Variovorax paradoxus: one gene and its partner. The protein of the gene in region 2 binds, or shares a complex with, the protein of the main gene of each other region. Links are inferred from orthologs where the notes say so. Each region holds a gene or a part of one and is shown on either strand. Other genes may lie near its edges.

Evidence for each region. Proteins that work in one complex are often made in the same cells at the same time.
Region 1: the proteins of rodA (region 2) and mrdA are in contact, whole or in part, in a crystal structure (PDB 6PL5), measured with the Thermus thermophilus proteins. The link is inferred for Variovorax paradoxus from one-to-one orthologs. Residues at the interface, in WP_223903423.1 of Thermus thermophilus: Phe161, Val165, Phe168, Val169, Leu172, Pro198, Tyr199, Glu202, Tyr211, Arg212, Asp213, Gln220, Val221, Gln223, Ser224, Ile226, Ala227, Ile228, Gly229, Ser230, Gly266, Phe267, Val270, Leu274, Tyr277, Gly278, Leu281, Phe285, Leu289, Arg297; in WP_223903432.1 of Thermus thermophilus: Arg4, Ile5, His6, Leu8, Ala9, Phe12, Ala15, Leu16, Leu19, Gly20, Arg22, Ala23, Trp24, Leu26, Gln27, Val28, Tyr31, Tyr34, Leu36, Leu43, Thr45, Asp47, Lys156, Gln157, Gly158, Ser160, Val184, Leu201, Glu202.

Annotation. Positions count from the first base shown.
Region 1 is NZ_CP091716.1:814,528-819,892, reverse strand. What follows is about bases 910-3,786. They hold mrdA (penicillin-binding protein 2), read right to left. Parts: upstream 3,397-3,786; coding sequence 1,423-3,396; downstream 910-1,422. Other genes in these bases: mreD (rod shape-determining protein MreD), read right to left, coding at 3,451-3,786; fahA (fumarylacetoacetase), read left to right, coding at 910-1,294. Outside these bases: L3V85_RS04090 (Bug family tripartite tricarboxylate transporter substrate binding protein), read left to right, coding at 1-6; more of fahA, read left to right, coding at 29-909; more of mreD, read right to left, coding at 3,787-3,972; rod shape-determining protein MreC, read right to left, coding at 3,969-4,928; L3V85_RS04065 (rod shape-determining protein), read right to left, coding at 5,015-5,365. UniProt on the Escherichia coli protein: Catalyzes cross-linking of the peptidoglycan cell wall. Responsible for the determination of the rod shape of the cell. Is probably required for lateral peptidoglycan synthesis and maintenance of the correct diameter during lateral and centripetal growth.
Region 2 is NZ_CP091716.1:1,565,923-1,571,297, reverse strand. The notes cover bases 1,761-4,647. They hold rodA (rod shape-determining protein RodA), read right to left. Parts: upstream 3,838-4,647; coding sequence 2,683-3,837; downstream 1,761-2,682. Other genes in these bases: L3V85_RS07410 (sensor histidine kinase), read right to left, coding at 3,870-4,647; tldD (metalloprotease TldD), read right to left, coding at 1,761-2,626. In the rest of the region: L3V85_RS07430 (3-deoxy-7-phosphoheptulonate synthase), read right to left, coding at 1-334; L3V85_RS07425 (hypothetical protein), read right to left, coding at 553-1,083; more of tldD, read right to left, coding at 1,166-1,760; more of L3V85_RS07410, read right to left, coding at 4,648-5,375. UniProt on the Escherichia coli protein: Peptidoglycan polymerase that is essential for cell wall elongation. Also required for the maintenance of the rod cell shape. Functions probably in conjunction with the penicillin-binding protein 2 (mrdA).

The sequences.
Region 1 (5,365 bases), 750 kb from region 2 along the record:
GACTGAACAGATTCAAAGAAAGATATCCATGACCGCACTGAACGCCACCCATGACCCCAAGCTGCGCAGCTGGGTCGACTCGGCCAACGAGGCCGGCAACGACTTCCCGATCCAGAACCTGCCGTTCGGCCGCTTCCGCGCCGCGGGCAGCAGCGAAGCCTTCCGCATCGGCGTCGCCATCGGCGACCAGGTGCTGGACCTGCGCGCCACCGGCCTCGTCGACACCGACGACATGAACGTGCTGATGAACGCCAGCGTGAAGGACCGCCAGGCCCTGCGCGCGGCCATCTCGGCCGGCCTGGCCGAAGGCAGCGACAAGCAGGCCGCGTGGTCGAAGGCGCTGCTGGCGCAGGCCAAGGCCGAGATGACGGTGCCCTGCCGCATCGGCGACTACACCGACTTCTACACCGGCATCCATCACGCGACCACCATCGGCAAGCTGTTCCGTCCCGACCAGCCGCTGATGCCCAACTACAAGTGGGTGCCCATCGGCTACCACGGCCGGGCCTCGTCCATCGTCGTGAGCGGCCAGACCTTCAAGCGCCCGCAGGGCCAGACCAAGGCGCCCGATGCCGCGGAGCCGAGCTTCGGCCCGTCGAAGCGGCTGGACTACGAGCTGGAGCTGGGCTTCCTGGTCGGCCAGGGCAATGCCCTGGGCGAGCCGATTGCCATCGGCGAGGCCGAAGACCACCTGTTCGGCGTGACGCTGCTCAACGACTGGTCGGCGCGCGACCTGCAGGCCTGGGAATACCAGCCGCTCGGCCCCTTCCTCTCGAAGAATTTCGCGAGCACGCTGTCGCCGTGGATCGTGACGACCGAGGCACTGGCGCCGTTCCGCGCGAAGTTCGAACGGCCCGCCGGAGACCCGCAGCCGCTGCCCTACCTCGACTCGCCCGCCAACCGCGAACGCGGCGCGCTCGACATCACGCTCGAAGTGCTGCTGCAGACCGCGAAGATGCGCGCCGAAGGCGTTGCGCCCGTGCGCCTGACGCGCGGCAACACGACCGAAGCCGCCTACTGGACCGCCGCGCAGCTCATCGCGCACCACACGGTGAACGGCTGCAACCTGCAGCCGGGCGACCTGCTGGGCTCGGGCACGCTGTCGGGGCCGAAGCCCGACGAAGCCGGCTCGCTGATCGAGCTGACGCTGGGCGGCAAGCAGCCGATCACGCTGCCGAACGGCGAGAAGCGCACGTTCCTGGAAGACGGGGACACGCTGGTGATTCGCGGCTATTGCGAGCGCGTTGGCGCTGTGAGGATCGGGCTCGGGGAAGTCAGCGGCACGGTAGTTTGAGTGGTGTTGTCCCCTCTCCCTCCGGGAGAGGGCCAGGGTGAGGGCAGACGGCCTCCCAACATCGCGCTGTCTTCACCGCCGCTCACCCTCACCCCAACCCTCTCTCCAAGGGGAGAGGGAGCAAGACATTACGGCGCAGTAGCAGGCGTCGGCGCCGCAGCAGCCGGCCACGCCACCTCGCTCGCCACGCGCGGCTTGCCGATCGGCGCGGTCGCCTTGCCGATCTTGATGGCGGCCATGTCGGCCTCGCTCGGGTACTGGTCGGCAAGCCAGTAGTCGAACACCCGGCGCGCGATGGGCGCCGCGGCGCCCGCGCCCCAGCCGGCGTTCTCGACGATCACGGCAATCGCGATCTTCGGGTCGTTCACCGGCGCGAAACCCATGAACAAGGCGTGGTCCCGCTGGTGCTCTTCGAGCGCGCGGGCGTTGTACTTGGTGTTCTGGGCCTGCGTCACGGCCTGCGCCGTGCCGGTCTTGCCGGCCGCCTGGTAGGCCGCGCCCGCGAACACGCCGCGCGCCGTACCGCTGGTGACCACGCTGGTCAGGCCCTCGCGGATCACAGAAATGGCTGACGCCGTGTAGCCGAGGTTTTCCGCCGGCGGCTGCGGCATCGGCACCACCTGCCCGCTCACGGTGTTGCGCGTGGCCAGCACGAGGTGCGGCTTGTGCTTGAGGCCGCCGTCCGCCACGATGGCCGTGGCCTGCGCCAGCTGCAGCATCGTGAAGTTGTTGTAGCCCTGCCCGATGCCCAGCGAGATCGTCTCGCCCGCATACCATTTCTTGGCCTCGGGGCGCTTGTAGGCGTTGCGCTTCCACTCGGTGCTCGGCAGCACGCCGCGCACTTCGCCGCCCAGGTCGATGCCGGTGATCTGGCCGAAGCCCAGCGGCTTCATGGAGTCGTGGATCAGGTCCACGCCCATCTCGTTGGCCAGCGAGTAGAAATAGATGTTGCTCGACAGCTGGATCGCGCGGCGCATGTCGACGCCGCCGAGGTTGCCTTCGGGGCTGCCGAAGCGGTGGCCGCCGAAGTTGAAGTAGCCGGGGTCGTTCACCACCACGCTGGGGCCGCGCTTGCCGGTCTGCAGCGCCGCCAGCGCCATGAAGGGCTTGTAAGTGGAGCCGGGCGGATAGGTGCCGCGCAGCGCGCGGTTCAGCAGCGGCTTGTCGATGGATTCGGTCAGCGCCGCCCAGCTTTCGTTGTCGATGCCTTCGACGAACAGGTTGGGGTCGAAGGTGGGCTTGCTCACGAAGGCCAGCACCTCGCCGGTCTTGGGGTCGATGGCCACCACCGCGCCGCGGCGGTCGCCGAACATGTCTTCCACCAGCTTCTGCAGCTTGATGTCGAGCGACAGCATCACGGTGTTGCCCGGCGTGGCCGGATGGCTGGCCAGCCGCCGCACGGCGCGCCCGCCGGCCGAGGTTTCCATCTGCTCGACACCGGTCTGGCCGTGCAGCGTCTTCTCGTAGCTCTGCTCGATGCCGAGCTTGCCGATGTAGTCGGTGCCCTTGTAGTTGGCCTGCTCTTCCTCGTCCCAGTCTTCCATCGCGGTCTTCTCGCGCTGGTTGATGCGGCCGATGTAGCCGAGCACGTGCGAGGCCAGCTCGCCCTGCGGGTAGTTGCGAAAGAGGCGCGCCTTGATCTCCACGCCCGGAAAGCGGTAGCGCTGGGCCGCGAAGCGCGCGACTTCCTCGTCGCTCAGGCGGGTTCGGATGGGAATGGAGTCGAAGCTGCGCGAGTCTTCGCGCAGGCGCTTGAAGCGGCGGCGGTCACGCGGCGAGATCTCGAGCACCTGGGTCAGGCTGTCGATGGTTTCCTCGACGTCACCCACCTTGGAGGGCGTGATCTCCAGCGTGTAGGCCGAATAGTTGGAGGCCAGCACGATGCCGTTGCGGTCGAGGATCAGCCCCCGGTTCGGCACCACCGGCACCACGGCCGTGCGGTTGCTCTCGGCCTGCTCGGCCAGGTCTTCATGGCGCGTGACCTGCAGGTACACCAGCCGCGCGCACAGCAGCCCGAAGGCGAACAGCACCGCCAGCCCGATGACGATCACGCGGCGCTTGAAGCGCGCGAGATCGGCGGCGACATTGCGGATTTCGGTCATGGCGATGGGAGCTTAGGCGCGCGCAGGTGCGATGGCAAATGCGGCTGGCTGGGCTTAGAGGGGTCGGTTCTCGTCGGGTTCCGGAGTGCGGCGCTGCGGGGCCAGTAACAGTGCCGTGGCCAGGGGCCAGAGCGCAGCTTCGATGGCCGGCGAGATCAGCACCGTCCAGCCCGGAAACACACCGCCGCCGATCATCCGCGTGATGACCTCGATCACCTGCGACAGCGCGAAAAGCGGCAGCACCTGCAGCGCCTGCGACAGCACCGGATACCAGAGCAGCCGCCGGTGGATGGTGATCGCGAAGAAGCCCAGCGTGGTGTAGGACAGCGCATGCTGGCCCAGCATCGACGACTGGTGCACGTCCATGCACAGCCCGAAGACGAAGGCCGCGCCGATGCCCACGCGCGAAGGCTGGTGCACGCCCCAGAACACGATCACCAGCGCCAGCAGGTCGGGCATCCAGACGGCCCGGCCGATCGGCACCATGTTGACGAGCAGCGCCGCCACGAGGCTGGCCCACATGAAGAAGGGGCTGACGGGCAGCAGGAGCTGCTGCTGGCCGGGACGCTTGATCATCGACGTTCTCCCGGCTTCTTTTCGTTCTTGCCCGCGCCGGGCTTGCCTTCCGGCCGCTTGCGCTGGGTGGTGGCGGGCGGGGCTGGCGGCGGCGCGGTCGGCGCGCCCGTGGGTTCGAGCACCAGCACGTAGCGCGCGGCCGTCACATGGGCCAGCGGCACGCAGTAGATGCGGGCGAAGGCGGAATCGGCGCGGCGCTCGATGCGTTCGATCTTCGCCACCGGCAGGCCGGTGGGGTAGATGCCGTCGACGCCGCTGGTGGAGAGCAGGTCGCCTTCCTGCAGGTCGGCATTGGCGGCCATGAAGCGCAGCTCCAGGCCGCCGCCGTGGGCCGAGGCGTCGCCGAAGGCCACGCTGCGCACGCCGGTGCGGGTGTTCTGCACGGGAATGGCCAGGTCGCGGTCGATCACCAGCGTGACCTCGCTCGTGAAGGGCAGCACCTGCGTGACCTGGCCCAGCACGCCGCGCGCGTCGATCACCGGCGAGCCGGCCACCACGCCCTGGGTCATGCCCTGGTCGATCACGATCTTTCGGGTGTAGGGGTCGGCCGCGTCGTACAGCACCTCGGCCGCGCGGCCCGGCGTGGTCGTGGCCTGGCGCAGCTCGAGCAGTTCGCGCAGGCGGGCGTTGTCCTGCGCCAAGGTGTCGGCCTGGGCCGCGCGCTCGGCCTGCATCATCAGTGCCTTGCGAGCATCTTCCTCGTTGCGCTGGGCGACCTGCAGGTCTTCGAAGTAGCGTCCGCCGCCGAGCACGGCCTGAACCGGCTTCAGCGCCACCCATTGCACCGGATACAGCACCGCGCCGATGCCCGCGCGGATGGGCTGCACGATGTGGAAACGCGCGTCGGCCACCATGAGGAACAGGGAGAGCGCGCCGAAGAAGATCAGCTTGCTGAGCGCCGACTGCCCCTGGTTGAACAGGGGTGGCGCTGTGCGATCGAGCGTGCCCAGAGGCATGAATTCAGACCCGGCGGTGGTGCGGAATCAAATAACAAAAAGCCGGCCTGCGCAAGCAGAGGCCGGCCGATGATGCAGCTGCCTGCTTACTCGCTCGTGAAAATGCTGCCCAGGCGGTCCATGCGCTCCAGCGCAATGCCGCAGCCGCGCACCACGCAGGTCAGCGGGTCTTCGGCCACCAGCACCGGCAGGCCGGTTTCCTCGGCCAGCAGGCGGTCGAGGTCGCGCAGCAGCGCGCCGCCGCCAGTCAGCATCATGCCGCGCTCGGCGATGTCGGCGCCCAGTTCGGGCGGCGTCTGTTCGAGCGCGTTCTTCACGGCCGAGACGATGTTGTTCAGCGGATCGGTCAGGGCTTCCAGCACTTCGTTGCTGCTGATGGTGAAGCTGCGCGGCACGCCTTCGGAAAGGTTGCGGCCCTTGACTTCCATTTCCTTGAC
Region 2 (5,375 bases):
ACACGCGCATCACGATTTCCAGCGTGCCGGCGTACTTTTCGCGCTCGACCTTCAGGCGGCGGGCGTATTCGAGCGCCGCGGCCGGGTCGTGGATGGAGCACGGCCCCATGATCACCAGCAGCCGATCGTCCTTGCCCGCCATGATGTTGTGGATGCTGCGGCGGGTGCCTTCGATCAGCGTTTCGACAGGCGTGCCGCGGATCGGGAAAAAGCGGATCAGATGTTCGGGAGGGGGCAGCACGTTGATGTCCTTGATGCGTTCGTCGTCGGTCTTGCTGGTTTTTTCGACGCTCGCATACCAGCTGTCGCTGGCGGGGGCAGTGTTCGTGCTCATGGGTGCTTCCTTGTTGGAGTGGGTTTCGTCAGGCCATAAAAAAACCGCCGGGGGCTTGAAGCCACCGGCGGTTTTGGGAGGGTGTTCGTTTGCTTTACGCGCTCGCCTCTCGTCCGCCGGAAACCGGGAACCAAAAGTAGGCAAAAAAGTAAGCGCGGAGGGCGGACATGTGGGCGAAATGTAGCACGGAAAGCAAAGACCGGGTCAAGCGGCTTGGCTTACCGGTAGCCCGATTCGTTGGGGTTGTGGATGATCCAGATCAGGTTGCCGCTGGAGAAATCGCCCATGCCGCCGCCCGCGAAAATCAGCCGGCCCTGGCCCTTGTAAGTCATTTCGAAGCGGTGGCGGTCACTGCCGAAATAGAACGGAATGAAAGCCTTGCCGGTGACGTAGGCGCCCTGGTCGGTCGGCTGGCCGGCCAGGTCGGTGACCTGCCTGGCGCTCATGCCGATCTGCAGCCGCGCGAACTTGCTGTTGCGCGCCGGGTTGCCTGTGATCTCGCCTTCGTAGCCGTTCAGGCCCTTGACCGTCTTGCCGCTGCCGGCCTCGACCTTCGACGAGTCGACCACGTTGCCCTGGGCGTCCATGCCGGCCTTGGCACCACCGCGGGCGGCGGGCGCCGCTGCGGCTGCTGGCGCTGCCTCGGGCTGGCTGCCCGAACCGCCGCGCGATGCGCAACCGGCAGAAGCCAACGCCACCAAGGCGGTCACGGCCCACAGCACAGCGGGCGAATTGATCCTGCTCCCCATCGAGTTGCTCCTTGAATTCTGTCGTTCGCAAAAGGAACGCAGCTTAGCAACCGAAGGAAACAATCCGCAAGTGACAAAAGGCCTAAGCCGTTCCACCTACTGTCAGGCCGTCGATGCGCAGGGTCGGCTGGCCCACGCCCACGGGAACGCTCTGGCCTTCCTTGCCGCAGGTGCCCACGCCGGAGTCGAGCGCCATGTCGTTGCCGATCATGGTCACGCGGGTGAGCGCGTCCGGGCCGTTGCCCACGATGGTCGCGCCCTTCACCGGATACTGGATCTTGCCGTTCTCGACCCAATAGGCTTCGCTGGCCGAGAACACGAACTTGCCGCTCGTGATGTCGACCTGCCCGCCGCCGAAGTTGGTGGCGTAAAGGCCCTTCTTGATACTCGCGACGATTTCCTTCGGGTCCTTGTCGCCGCCGAGCATGTAGGTGTTGGTCATGCGCGGCATCGGCACGTGGGCATAGCTCTCGCGGCGGCCGTTGCCGGTGGGCTTGACCTTCATGAGGCGCGCGTTCATCGAGTCCTGGATGTAGCCCTTGAGGATGCCGTCCTCGATCAGCACGTTGCGCTGGCTGGCGTTGCCCTCGTCGTCCACGTTGAGCGAGCCGCGGCGGTCGGCGATGGTGCCGTCGTCGAGCACCGTCACGCCCTTGGCCGCCACGCGCTGGCCGATGCGGCCCGAGAACGCGCTCGACCCCTTGCGGTTGAAGTCGCCTTCCAGCCCGTGGCCGATGGCTTCGTGCAGCAGGATGCCGGGCCAGCCCGAGCCGAGCACCACGGTCATCTCGCCGGCCGGGGCCGGGCGCGCGTCGAGGTTGGTCAGGGCCGCCTTCACGGCGTGGTCGACGTACTCGGCGATCTGCTCGTCGGAGAAGTAAGCCAGGCCGAAGCGCCCGCCGCCGCCGCCGGAGCCGATTTCGCGGCGGCCGTTCTGCTCGGCGATCACCGTGACCGAGAGCCGCACCAGCGGACGCACGTCGGCGGCCAGCGTGCCGTCGGCGCGTGCCACCAGCACCACGTCGTATTCGCTGGCCAGGCCGGCCATGACCTGCGCCACGCGCGGGTCGCGCGAACGCGCCAGCTTCTCGACCTTCTCGAGCAGCTTGACCTTGGCGGTGCTGTCGAGCGTGGAAATGGGATCGATGCCTTGGTAGAGCGAGCGGCTGGAGGCGATCTTGCGGGTCGCCGTCTTCACGCGGCCGGTGCGGCCCGCGGAGGAAATCGAACGCACGGTGCGCGCCGCGTCGAGCAGCGAGGCTTCGGAAATGTCGTCGGAATAGGCAAAGGCGGTTTTCTCGCCGCTGACCGCGCGCACGCCGACGCCCTGGTCGATGCTGAAGCTGCCGGTCTTGACGATGCCCTCTTCGAGGCTCCAGCCCTCGCTGCGGGTGTACTGGAAGTACAGGTCGGCGTCGTCCACCCGGTGCGCGGTGATCTCGGCCAAGGCCTTGCTCAGGTGCGATTCGTCGAGTCCGAACGGCGTGAGAAGGAGCTGTTGCGCCGTGGCGAGGCGCTCGATGGTGGGTTCGCGAGAGATCATGACCGCCATTCTAGGCAGCAGCCCTCTTCCGCGCCGCCCTCAAGGGCACTGCGGCGCTAGTTCTGCGCCAGCTTCCTTGCCCGGGCGATCGACATCAGGATCCCCAGCCCCAGCCCCAGCGTCACCATGGCCGTGCCGCCATAGCTGATGAAGGGCAGCGGCACGCCCACCACCGGCAGGATGCCGCTCACCATGCCCATGTTCACGAAGGCGTAGGTGAAGAAGATCATCGTCACCGCCCCCGCCAGCAGGCGCGAGAACAGCGTGGTGGCGTTGGTCGCGATGGCCAGCCCGCGGAAGATCAGCAGGATGAAGGCCGAAATCAGCATCAGGTTGCCCATGAGGCCGAATTCCTCGGAATAGGCCGCGAAGATGAAGTCGGTGGTGCGCTCGGGAATGAATTCGAGGTGCGTCTGCGTGCCCTGCATGAAGCCCTTGCCGCCCACGCCGCCCGAGCCGATGGCGATCATGCCCTGGATGATGTGGAAACCCTTGCCCAGCGGGTCCTTGCTGGGGTCGAGCAGCGTGCACACGCGCTGCTTCTGGTAGTCGTGCAGCACGCGCCAGTCGACGCCGTCGGCGCACAGCCGCGACTCGAAGCTCACGATCAGCGTGATGGCCACCGCGCCGATCACCACCGGCGGCACGATCAGCTTCCAGGGCAGCCCCGCGAAGAAGATCACCGCCAGCCCCGCCGCCAGCACCAGCAGCGAGGTGCCCAGGTCGGGCTGCTTCATGATGAGGCCGACCGGCACCGCCAGCAGCACCGTCGCCACCACGAAATCGAGCGGCCGCAACTGGCCTTCGCGCCGCTGGAACCACCACGCGAGCATCAGCGGCATCGCGATCTTCAAAATTTCGCTGGGCTGGATCACCATGCCCAGGTTGATCCAGCGCTGGGCGCCCTTCTTGGTGATGCCGAAGAGCGCCACCGCCACCAGCAGCGCCACCCCCATCGCATAGAGCGGCACGGCCGCGAGCATGAGCTTCTGCGGCGGCACCTGCGCCACCACGAACATGATGAAGCCGGCCAGCAGCATGTTGCGGCCGTGGTCGACGAAACGGGTGCCATGGTCGTAACCGGACGAATACATGGTCAGCAATCCGGCGAATGCGAGCAGCAGCACGGCAAAGGCCAGAAAGCCGTCGAAGCCCTGGAAGATGGGCGCGATGCGACGCGCCAGGGAGGGCTGATTGAACACGGCAGACATGGGGGCGGATTATCCCCGCCCCGCCGCCCGCCTCAATCGAAAGCCAACTGAACGACCGTGCGGCCAGGTCGGCTTTCGACCGCCAGGCGGGCGCCGATGGCCCCGGCGCGCTCCGCCAGCGCCCTTGGCACCTGCGTGGCGTCGTAGCCCTGGCCGTTGTCGATCACCCGCACCTGCACCGTCTTGCCGCGCATGTCGGCCTCCAGGCGCAGCACGGTGGCATGAGCGTGCTGCAGCACGTTCGATATGGCCTCGAATAGCAGGAACTGCAGTTGCCGCATGGTCTGGGCGTCGAGCCGCGCCACCGTGTCCACCTCGTCCACCGCCCATTCGAATTCGATGCCGGCCGCCGCCAGCCGGGGCTCCAGCCGGTAGCGCAGCGCCGCGAGCAAGGCGCCGACGTCGCCCGGCGGCAGGTGGATGGAATCGATCGACAGCTTGAGCTGGTCCAGCGAATCGCGCAGCGTGCGCAGCAGGTCGCCCGGGCTGGTCTGGCCCGACTGCAGCTGCCGGATCGCCGAGCTGATGTGCGAGCCCACGCCGTCATGCATGTCGCGCAGGATGCGCTCGCGCTCATGGGTGCGCGCCTGGTCGCGCGCGGCGGCCTCCAGCTCGGCATAGGTGGCGGCCAGTTCGCGTTCGCGTTGGGCCACCTGCTCGGCCAGCGCCGCCACCGATCCGCGCGCCTGCACCGTCGCCGCGTGAAAGCGCCGCAGCACGATCAGCAAAAGGGCCACGCCGAAGAACACCGACGAATAGCGCACCCAGGTGGTTTCGCCGTAGGCGTCACTGAGGCGGATCACCAGCCAGTCGCGCGCGGCGAAGGCCACCGTCACCAGCGCGGCGCCGGCCACCAGCAGCTGCTCCGTGTTCGGCTTGCGAACGGTCGCGATCGCGAAGGCGCCCACCAGCGCGACGACCAGCACGATTTCCACCGCGAGCCAGCCGGTGAGCCACAGCGGCTCCTCGCGCTGCAGGGCCACCGTGGTGAACACCGCCGTGCCGGCCACGATGGCGGCCATCGGCCAGCGCACCCAGCGGAAGCGGCGGTCGTTGCCCCAGCCGGCGATGTGGCAGCCGAACATCATCACCGAGACCACCCAGCCCGCGTAGCAGATGGCCATCAGCACGCCCCACACGCCCCAGCTCAGCGGCGGCTCGGCGATGACGCCGTCGGCCACCCGCACGGCCCAGCAGAACTCGGCCAGCGCGGCCCAGAAATAGAGGCCCTCCCGGCGCGGCCGGCCATTGGCGGTCGTCTCGACCTGCGTCAGCCACAGCGCCAGGGCGATGCCGCCCACGATCAGGCTGAACGCCGCCAGCAGCACCGAACCCGTGAAGCGCCAGGCATAGGCGCTCTCGAACATTTCCGACCGCACCTGCGCAGCCGGGCCGATGGTCACGTGCGAGAGGCCTGCACGCCGCCCGCTGTCGGCGCGCAGGCGGATCTGCAGATGGTTCTCGCCCTGCTTCAGCAGGCGCCCCGGCACGGGTATGTAGATCGGCGCCTTCGCGTAGTCGGCCTCGTTGCCGCGCTC